3 regions of the Saccharopolyspora sp. NPDC003752 genome follow, and region 1 is predicted to be linked to each of the others. Evidence: riboswitches for the same ligand, from Rfam matches in the RefSeq annotation. Region 1 holds a riboswitch; each other region holds the start of a gene.
What was found. Region 1 has a riboswitch for thiamine pyrophosphate ahead of ACWEV3_RS07795 (purine-cytosine permease family protein). Riboswitches for the same ligand answer to the same signal wherever they lie in the genome.
Positions count from the first base shown of each region.

Region 2: it holds a riboswitch for thiamine pyrophosphate, as region 1 does, so the genes downstream of both, thiO (glycine oxidase ThiO) here and ACWEV3_RS07795 (purine-cytosine permease family protein) in region 1, are expected to answer to the same signal.
Region 3: it holds a riboswitch for thiamine pyrophosphate, as region 1 does, so the genes downstream of both, thiD (bifunctional hydroxymethylpyrimidine kinase/phosphomethylpyrimidine kinase) here and ACWEV3_RS07795 (purine-cytosine permease family protein) in region 1, are expected to answer to the same signal.

Region 1 is NZ_JBSGJZ010000004.1:224,927-228,191, forward strand. Features, by position in the region: gene ACWEV3_RS07790 (helicase HerA-like domain-containing protein) at 1-1,292, shown strand, start outside; TPP riboswitch at 1,336-1,448, shown strand; gene ACWEV3_RS07795 (purine-cytosine permease family protein) at 1,439-2,764, shown strand; gene ACWEV3_RS07800 (helix-turn-helix transcriptional regulator) at 2,773-3,265, opposite strand, start outside.
Region 2 is NZ_JBSGJZ010000026.1:84,334-87,598, reverse strand. Features, by position in the region: gene thiG (thiazole synthase) at 1-376, opposite strand, end outside; gene thiS (sulfur carrier protein ThiS) at 468-668, opposite strand; partial or broken gene thiO (glycine oxidase ThiO) at 656-1,786, opposite strand; TPP riboswitch at 1,774-1,879, opposite strand; gene thiE (thiamine phosphate synthase) at 2,021-2,692, shown strand; gene ACWEV3_RS28935 (S1 family peptidase) at 2,825-3,265, opposite strand, start outside.
Region 3 is NZ_JBSGJZ010000001.1:584,033-587,297, forward strand. Features, by position in the region: gene tenA (thiaminase II) at 1-689, opposite strand, end outside; gene thiD (bifunctional hydroxymethylpyrimidine kinase/phosphomethylpyrimidine kinase) at 976-1,773, opposite strand; TPP riboswitch at 1,761-1,855, opposite strand; gene ACWEV3_RS02800 (hypothetical protein) at 1,972-2,229, opposite strand; gene ACWEV3_RS02805 (hypothetical protein) at 2,441-3,181, shown strand.

The DNA.
Region 1 (3,265 bases):
ACGCGGGCGTGCCGGTGCTGCTGGCCGACGTCAAGGGCGACCTCTCCGGCCTGTCCGCTCCCGGGGAGGGCGGGGGCAAGGTGGCGGCCCGCGCCGCCGAGGTCGGTGACGACTGGCGGCCCGCGGCGTTCCCCGTGCAGTTCCTGTCGCTGGGCACCGGCGGCCGGGGCGTGCCGATCCGCGCGACCGTGACCGGCTTCGGGCCGCTGCTGCTGGCGAAGGTGCTCGGCCTGAACGCGACGCAGGAGTCGACGCTGGGCCTGATCTTCCACTGGGCCGACGAGCGCGGGCTCGCGCTGCTGGACATCAAGGACCTGCGCTCGGTGATCCAGTACCTGACCAGCGACGAGGGGAAGGCCGAGCTCAAGGGCATCGGCGGGGTCTCGGCCGCCAGCGCGGGCGTGATCCTGCGGGCACTGTCCAATTTGGAGGCCCGGGGTGGGGACGAGTTCTTCGGCGAGCCGGAGCTGGCGGTCGCCGACCTGCTCCGCCAGGTCGACGGCAGGGGCGTGGTGAACCTGCTGGAGCTCGACGACGTGCAGGCCGACCCGGTGCTGTTCTCGACGTTCCTGATGTGGCTGCTGGCCGAGCTGTTCGAGGAGCTGCCGGAGGCCGGCGACCTGGACCGGCCGAAGCTGGTGTTCTTCTTCGACGAGGCCCACTTGCTGTTCAGCGACGCGTCCAAGGCGTTCCTGGAGCGCATCGAGCAGACCGTCAAGCTGATCCGGTCCAAGGCGGTGGGCGTGTTCTTCTGCACGCAGCTGCCCACCGACCTGCCCAACGCGGTGCTCTCCCAGCTGGGCGCCCGGGTCCAGCACGCCATCCGGGCGTTCACCCCGGACGACCAGAAGGCCCTGGCGCGCACGGTGAAGACCTACCCGACGACCGAGCACTACGAGCTCGACGAGGCGCTGACGTCGCTGGGCATCGGCGAGGCGATCGTGACGGTGCTCTCCGAGACCGGTGCGCCGACGCCGGTCGCGTGGACGCGGCTCCGCGCGCCCCGCTCGCTGATGGGCGCGATCGGCGAGGACGCGGTGCGAGCCGCCGCCGCTTCATCCGATCTGCACGGGAAGTACGAGCAGACCGTCGATCGGGAATCCGCCTACGAACTCCTGGCGAAGAAGATCGCCGCCGTGCCGGAAAAGCCTGGAGCGCCGGAGAGGTCGGAAGCGTCGGGATTCCTGGAGAAGGCGATGGACAATCCCGCGGTGCGGTCGTTCTTCCGCTCGGCGGCGAGCGCGCTGGGGCGGGAGATCACCCGCGGCCTGTTCGGCAACCGCCGTCGGTGACCCGGCTGGCATCGGTCACCTGATCGGGGTAGGGTGTCGCCGACTCAATCCACGCGGGAGCTCGGGCGCACCGGGCTGAGAGGGTGGCACCACAGCGCCACCGACCGCAGAACCTGTCCGGATAATGCCGGCGTAGGGAGCTGTTGATGGCGCTTGACGTCGATCGTGCCGAAGTTCCGCACACCCTGGACGAACCGGCACCGAAGACGCTCGGCGTGCTCGACCAGGGCGCGTTCTGGGGCAACCTCGGGGTGAGCCTGCTCGGCTTCAGCGGCGCGCTGGCCGTGCTCGCGCCGGCCGGCGTGCCGCAGCTGTCGTTCGCCGCCGCCGTCACCGCGTGCGTGGTGGGCACCGTGATCGGCAGCATCATGGTCGGCCTCGCGGCCGTTCCGGGAGCACGCACCGGCGCCCCGGCGATGATGCTGCTGCGCGGCCTGTTCGGCACCAAGCTGTCGTACCTGCCGACGGTGCTGAACATCCTGCAGCTGATCGGCTGGGGAACCTTCGAACTCCTGGTGATCGCGCAGGGCGCGGAGGCGTTGTTCGGCGGCGGCCCGCACTGGTTGTACGTGCTGGTGGCCGGTGCGCTGACCACCGTGCTCACGTTGCGCCCGCTCGGCGCGCTGCGCCTGCTGCGCCGCTACGTCAGCATCGCGGTGGCGATCGCGATGGTGTACTTCTTCGTCCAGCTGCTGCGGCAGCCGCTGCCGGACATGAGCACCGGTTCCTGGCAGGGCTTCTGGCCCGGCGCGGACGCCGCGCTGGCGGTCGCGGTGTCCTGGATCCCGGTCGCCTCGGACTACTCGCGGCACTCGAAGTCGGTGTCCGGCGCGTTCACGGCCGCGACGGTGGGCTACTCGGTCACCCAGATCGCCTGCTACCTGCTGGGGCTGATCGGGCTGGCGATGGTGGCCGGTGATGCGGACAAGGTGTTCGACCCGATGCTCGCGGTGCCGCTCGGGGTGATCTTCTTCGGCGTCCTGGTGCTGCGCGAGGTCGACCAGTCCTTCGCCAACACCTACTCGACCGCGGTCTCCATCCAGAACCTGCGGCCCAGCGCCGACCGCCGGGTGCTGTGCGTGATCATCGGGGCGTTGATCACGCTGCTCGCGCTGACCCTGGACATCGCCGAGTTCTCGAACTTCCTGCTGCTGATCGGCTCGGTGTTCGTGCCGATGTTCGGCGTGCTGGCGGTGGACTACTTCCTGCACGGCCGCCGTCGCAGCTACGATCTGTCCGCGCAGGCCCCGTCCCGCTGGGGCATGCTGCTGGCCTGGTTCCTGGGCTTCGCGGCGTTCCAGCTGATCAACCCGGGCGAACTCGGCTGGTGGAGCCAGTTGTGGACCGGTTTGCGGGACGCGCTCGGCTTCACCGTCCCGGCGTGGATGAGCGCCGCGCTCACGTCGTTCGTCGTGGCAGCCCTCGCGGCCGCGATCATCGGTGCCTTCCGCCGCCGCGGCGCGGAGAGCTGAGACGCGCGCTAATCCCGCGCACGCATCGCGAGCAGCTTGATCGCATTCTCCGCACTGGAGCCGTCCGCGGTCGTGACCACGACCACGGACTGCTCCGGCGAGCGGGCCGGCACGAGGATCTGCTGCGCGACCGCGAGCGGGCCCACCAGCGGATGGCGCAGCTCGTACTCGTCCGCTTCGCAGGGCTTGACCCGGTGATCGCTCCACAGCGCCGCGAATTCCGGGCTCTTCATGGACAGTTCGCCGACGAGCGAGGCCAGCAGGGCGTCTTCGGGATGCCGCCCCGCGACCTGCCGGAGGTTGCCGACCGCGGCGCGCGCCTTGCGCTGCCAGTCCGCGTAGAGGTCGCGGGTGTGCGGGTCGAGGAACAGCATCCGGGCCAGGTTCGGCCGGTCCGCCGGGCGTTCCGGAGCGGTTCGGTCGAGGTGCCCGGCCAGCAGCGCGTGGCCGAGCGCGTTCCAGGCCAGCACGTCGGTCCGCCTGCCGAGGACCAGCGCGGGC
Region 2 (3,265 bases), on a different contig from region 1:
AGCCCTGGTCGACCAGCTGTTCCGCGGCGTCGAGCAGCTCCACCGGGTCGGGCAGCAGGGTGTCCTCGTCGGCGACGACCTCCAGCTTGACCCAGTTCGTCTCCAGCGCCTCCCGCGCCAGCTGCGCGGTCAGCACGGCCTCCGCCGCGGTCCGGCAGCCCGCCGTGTTCGGCAGCGCTTCGATGCCGAGCTTGCGCAGCAGGTCGAGCACCCCGGTGCCGCCGCCGGCGTCGGCCCGGCGCATCGCCACGGTCGTCAGCTCGGTTCCGGACGCGATCAGCGCGCGCTCCAGGACCGCGAGGTTCGTCGCCCCTCCGGTCCCGGTGATCAGCCGCGAACCGAACTCGCGGCCGGCGATCACCAACGGGTCGTCCATGACTCTCCTAACAACGGGTCCACCGAATCCGGGTAGCGCGGGATCCGGCGTGCTTCTGTTGCCTTGCAAGGGGATTCGTGCCAGCGGGGCGTCAGCCGCCCTGCACTGCGGTGAGGACCTCGATCGCGGCATCGGGGCGCAGCGCGGTCCCCGGCCACAGGGCGCGCGGCACCACGGCGCCGTCCAGCGCCACGGCCACGCCCCGCTCGGGCACCCCGAACTCCCGCAGCACCGCCGCGAGCGTTGCGTCGGCGGCGACCTGCCGGGTCTCCCCGTTGATCACGACGTGCACTGGTGTCCTCCCCATCGGCTCGGATCGGCGGCCTTGATCTCGACGGCGGGTTCCTCGTCGCGCAGCAGCGCGAGCACCGCCTCGACCGTCACCGGGGCGAGCAGGAAGCCGCCGCGGTGGTGCCCGGTGGCCGCCAGGACACCGGGTTCCAGCCAGCCGAGCACCGGCAGGTTGTCGTCGGTGCTCGGGCGCAGCCCGGCCGCGGCCTCGACCAGCCGGTATTCGGCGATGCCCGGCATCAGCCGCTCGGCGTCGGCGATCAGGTCCCGCACCCCGCCCACGGTGACCTCGGTGTCGAACCCCACCTCGTACTGGGTGGCGCCGAGCACCAGGCCGCCGTCGTCGCGCGGCACCAGGTAGGTCTGCCGACCGCGCACCGGGCCGCGGATCGTCCGGCTCGGCGGCGGCAGCGCCGTGCTCCGCGCGCGCAGGCGGAGGATTTCGCCCTTCACCGGCCGGATCCGGTCCCGCAGCGCGGGATGCAGCGCGCCCGAATGCACGCCCGCCGAGATCACCGCGACATCGCAGTCCACAGTGGAACCTTCGAGCTCCACCGCGCCGGGCCGGACGCGCTTCGCGTTCGCCGCGACGAACTCGACGCCCGCCGCGGTCGCGGCCGCGCGCAACGCGGCCAGCGCGAGGCGGTTGTCGACCGCGAGATCGCCCGGCACTTCGAGCCCGCCGCGCACCGCCGGGCCCAGCGATGGTTCGAGCCGCCGCACCTCCCGACCGGTCAGGCGGGTGACGGCGCGGCCGAGCCGCGCGAGGTACTCGACCAGGTTGTCGAGCTCCGCGCGGTCCGCGCTGTCGACGCCGACGACCAGGGTTCCCTCGCGGCGCAGCCCCGACGGCAGGCCCGAGGCCCGGGCGAGTTCGTCGGCGAACTCCGGCCACAGCCGCAGCGACGCCGCGCCCAGCTCCAGCAGTTCCTCCTCGCCGGGCCACGCCTCGGCGAGCGGCGCCAGCATTCCGCCGGCCACGTTCGAAGCCCCGGACGCCGGTTCGGCGTCGACGAGTTGCACATGATGCCCGGCGGCGGCTGCGCGCCACGCCACGGACATGCCGATCACGCCGCCGCCTACGACGACGACGCGTTTGTTCCGTTCTTCAGACACTCCACGCTCCCTGCGCCGGCATGACCCGGATCAGGTTCGACGGTCGGGGCCAACGCCCCCTCTCAGCCCGGCACCCGGGCTCCCGTGCTCACCGCCAACCACCGTACCCGGCGAGGATCGCCACGTCAGGGGTGAGGTCGAGCAACTTTCACAAACTTCGGGCGCCGAGTGGGAACGCGTCGGTGCCCGCGTTCACGCGATCCGGCGACCGCGTCGCGGGGAGCTACCCTGTGGGGCATGCCTGGATTGGACGGCTTCGGCATCCGCGCTCGCCTCGACGAGGCGCGGCTGTACCTGTGCACCGACGCGCGCGCCGAGCGCGGTGATCTCGCGGAGTTCGCGGACGCCGCCTTGGCCGGCGGGGTCGACATCATCCAGCTGCGGGACAAGAACCCGAACGGCGCCCCGCTGGAGGCCCGCCACGAGCTGGCGGCGCTGGAGGTGCTGGCCGAGGCGTGCCTGCGGCACGGCGCGCTGCTCGCGGTCAACGACCGCGCCGATGTCGCGATGGCCGCCGAGGCCGACATCCTGCACCTCGGGCAGGACGACCTGCCGGTGGAGATCGCCCGGCGCATCGTCGGCGAGCACGTCGCGATCGGCCGGTCGACGCACGACGTGGTGCAGGCGGACGCCGCCGCGATCGAGCCCGGCGTGGACTACTTCTGCACCGGCCCGGTGTGGACGACGCCGACCAAGCCGGGCCGCTCGGCGGCCGGGCTGGAGCTGGTGGAGCACGCCGCGGAGCACCGCGGCCACGGCCGGCCGTGGTTCGCGATCGGCGGCATCGGCCCGGACAACCTGGACCAGGCCCTCAAGGCCGGCGCGGAGCGGGTCGTCGTGGTCCGCGCGATCACGGAGGCCGAGGACCCGCGCGCCGCGGCCCGCGAGCTCCGCGACCGCCTGCCGTAACGCTCGACGGCTGGGCGATTTCGCGCGAAGTCGCCGTTCGCCACGCCTGGCAGGTGACGATTTCGCGCGAAATCGCCCTCCCCGGACGCGACGCGGCCCCCGGCCGGGTGCCGGGGGCCGGTCTGGTGGCGCTTACTGGGTGAGCAGGGTCAAGCCGTAGGCCTGCAGGATCTCGTTCACCGGCTGGAAGTAGGTCGTGCCGCCGGAGCTGCAGTTGCCCGAACCGCCGGAGGTCACGCCCTGGGCCTGGCTACCGGACAGCCAGGAGCCGCCCGAGTCGCCGGGCTCGGCGCAGACGTTGGTGCGGGTCAGGCCGGTCACCGTGCCCTGCGGGTACTGCACGGTCTGGTTCTTGGCCTGCACCGAACCGCAGTGCCAGCCAGTGGTGGAGCCGGAGCGGCAGATGGACGCGCCCACGGCGGACTCGGTGGAGCCCGCGACGCCGACGGTGCTGCCGTCGTACCGGTTCACCAGCGGGCGCGGGGTGTCGGCGGAGCCGACCCGGACCCAGGCGTAGTCGTTGCCCGGGAACGACGAGCCCTCGAACCGGCCGGTGGGCTGCGAAGTGGAGTC
Region 3 (3,265 bases), on a different contig from region 1:
GGCCATTCCTCCCTGATCCAGGCGCTGTTCCAGAACAGCCACTCGTACTCGGTGGCCCGGGTGAACGCTTCGAGCATCCGCTGCCGGGTCTCGTCGTCAGCGGCCTCGGCGACCCGGTCGGTGAGGTCGCGGGCCGTCAGCACGGCCGCGGCGAACTCGTCGTCGGCGTAGGTCTGGATCCACGCCCGGTACGGGTGGCCCTCGGCGCCTCCGGTGGCCTCCAGGATCGTGGTGCCGACGTGCTGGTACACCCAGAAGCACGGCAGGATCGCCGCCAACAGCACCGGATACGGCTCGGTCAGCGCGTTCGCGCGCAGGAACGAGGTGTAGGCAAGGCAGGACGGGGACGTGCCGATCCCGGCGATCTCGGCGTCGGACAGGCCGAACTCGGCGACGTACCCGGCGTGCAACCGGCGCTCCTCGACCAGCGCGCCCTGCGAGGCGCCGGCGAGGAACGCGGCGTCCTCGGCGTTGTCGGCGCGCGTCGCAGCGGCGGCCAGCGCCTGCGCGAAACCGACCAGGTAGCGCGCGTCCTGCACGATGTAGAACGCGAAGCGGTCGCGGTCCAGGGTGCCGTCGGTCAGCGCGGCGTTGAACGGGTGCTCGACGATCGCCTGCTGAAGATCGGCGGTGTGCGCCCAAGCCTTGGCGCAGAAACCGTCGGCGGGCGGAGCGGGCAACGTGCTCATCAGAACCTCTCGTAGCGTGTGGAAGCCCTTGCGCACAGGGCTCTACAGGTGTTTGGGAAATCGGTTTTGGCTCTTGTTCTTGAAGCGGCGAAGCCGCTTAGCCCACGCTCGCAACTTGCACCGCCGCGGGTTCTCAGACTGTGCCCACCCCGAAGGGGTTCTTGGCGAGGACAGCCCCGATGCCGCGTATTGGACATACGTAAGTCGGGGATCCCACAGTCCAGACGGCGTCTGAGGTTCCGCTACCCGCACCGCCACGCAGAACGAGCTTGGAAACCCCGAAAGGTCACCACCAGTGGTGGAAGTGGTGGACTGGGCCGTGGCCGTGGCCCACGTCGAGCCGGTCGGAGGCTCGCAGGGCCTCCGTCAGGTACTCCTTGGCCTCGCGCACCGCTTCGAGCCAGTCGCCGCGCTGCGGTCGCAGCGCGGCGATCGCGGCCGACAGCGTGCAGCCGGTGCCGTGGTCGTTAGTGGTCGCGACCCGCTCGCTGGAGAGGAACTCGGCGATCCCGTCGCCGTACAGCAGGTCCACGCTGGTCCCGCCGTCGAGGTGGCCGCCCTTGAGCAGCACCTGCTTCGCCCCCAGCCCGGCCAGCCGCTCGGCCTGCGCGGGCATGTCGGCGGGGTCGGTGAGCTCCGGCTCGCCCAGCAGGTCCGCGGCCTCCGGCAGGTTCGGGGTGATCAGGTCCACCCGCGGCAGCAGCTCCTCGCGCAGCGCGCCGACCGCTTCCGGGGCGAGCAGCCGGTCCCCGCTCTTGGCGACCATCACCGGGTCCAGCACGACGTGCGGCGGCGCGTAGCGGTCGAGCACCTCGACCACCGCGCGGATCACCTCGGCATTGGCCAGCATGCCGATCTTGACCGCGTCCACCCGCACGTCGTCGAGCAGCGTGACCAGCTGCGCGGTGATGAACTCCGGCGGCACCTCGTGGACCTCGGAAACCCCGGTGGTCGTCTGCGCGACCAGCGCGGTGATCACGGACATGCCGTAGGCGCCGTGCGCCGAGAAGGTCTTCAGGTCGGCCTGCACGCCTGCTCCGCCACTGGGGTCGGTGCCGGCGATGGTCAGCACATTGGGAACCATGACGTCCCTCCGCTAGTACGAGCTAGGTCAGGTTCAACGGGTCTGTTCTCAGCCCGGCAGCCGGGCACCCCGCGTCACTGCCACCAACCTAACAACCGGGCCCGGCCCGCGACCACGCCCGCCTCGCTGTTTCCGAACCAGTTCCGCGAAGCGGTGCCAAGCGCAAGAGCCGCCCTGCCGCAGCCTCCCGGACGGCTCTCAGTCGATCAGGCCCACCACCACGCCGGCGGTGAGCACCTCGCCGGGCCGCACCTGGTGCCACAGCGTGCCGGTGGCCAGCGCGGAAACCCAGCCGACCGTCCGGCCGCAGCGATCGCCGCCCACCCTGATCTCCGCCAACCGGTCGCCCACCCGCACCCGGCTGCCGTCCGCGACCAGCCAGCACACCAGCACGCCGCGCGCCGGATCGCGACCGGCCTGCCTGCGCCCGAGTTCGGGGAAGTGCACCTCGGTCATCCCGCCCCCCCTAGATGATCGCCCCAGCATTGCCCCAGGTGCGCCGCGCGACAAGACCGTTCGGCGGCCGGACCACTCCGATCGCAGCCGCCCGCCTGCTCCGATCGGCCCACGCGACCCGAGCGGAATCGGCACAGCGATCGAATTCACACCGTGAAGGCACCCACCGGTAGGCAAGGGGACCCTTCATCGCGGACTAAAGTGGTTGATGATGGAAACCACGACCGATGCCCCGAGCTTCGCCCGTTCCCGCCGGCAACCCCGGCCGGAGGATCCCGCCCGGATCTGGGCCCCGCTGGCGGACCTGACCGAAGCCGCCGTGGCGGCCGCCGGCTCGGGGACGGTGGCGATCACCCGCGGATTCGACCGCAACAGCAGGCAGCGCGCGAAGGCGCTGCGCGAGCTGCTGAACCGGCGCGACGTCGACGCCGTCGAGGTGACGCCGGCTCCGGGCAGCGCCCGGCTGCTGGCCGACGTCGACGTCACCGCCGTGGTCAATCTGATCGGCGCCGGCTCGTGGCAGCCCTACCGGGTGGCCGCCGAGCTGCGCGCCCCGGTGCTCACGCCGAAGCCGGGCGACGGCCCGGCCGAGGAGGTCACGCGGGACGTGATCGCCCTGGCCGGCGACTCGGGCCACCGCGACGTCGCGATCTCGCACGTCGCCGTCCGCTCCGAGGACCCCGCCGCCAGCCGGCTCACCCTGACCTACGACGGCGAGCAGCTGACGGTGCCCGGCGGTTGGTTGACCATCGCGGTGCAGGGCAGCGAGCTGGAGGTCAAGGTCGGCGGCGTGGACTTCCCGGAGCGCACGCTGAGCACCGGCGAGATCCGGGTGGAGGCCTTCGACGCGCCGCACCGGCTGGTCCGCGACGAGCTGCCGATCGCCGACTTCGAAGAAGCGGCGGTCACCTTCACCGCCGAGGCGAACGGCCTGGTGGTCCGCCCGGTCTGAGCCCCAGCCCACCGACTCACGTCCGCAGCTTCGAACGGAGCTGCGGACTTCTGCCTTTCCGGGAACCGCCGTCCGAGTGAATGA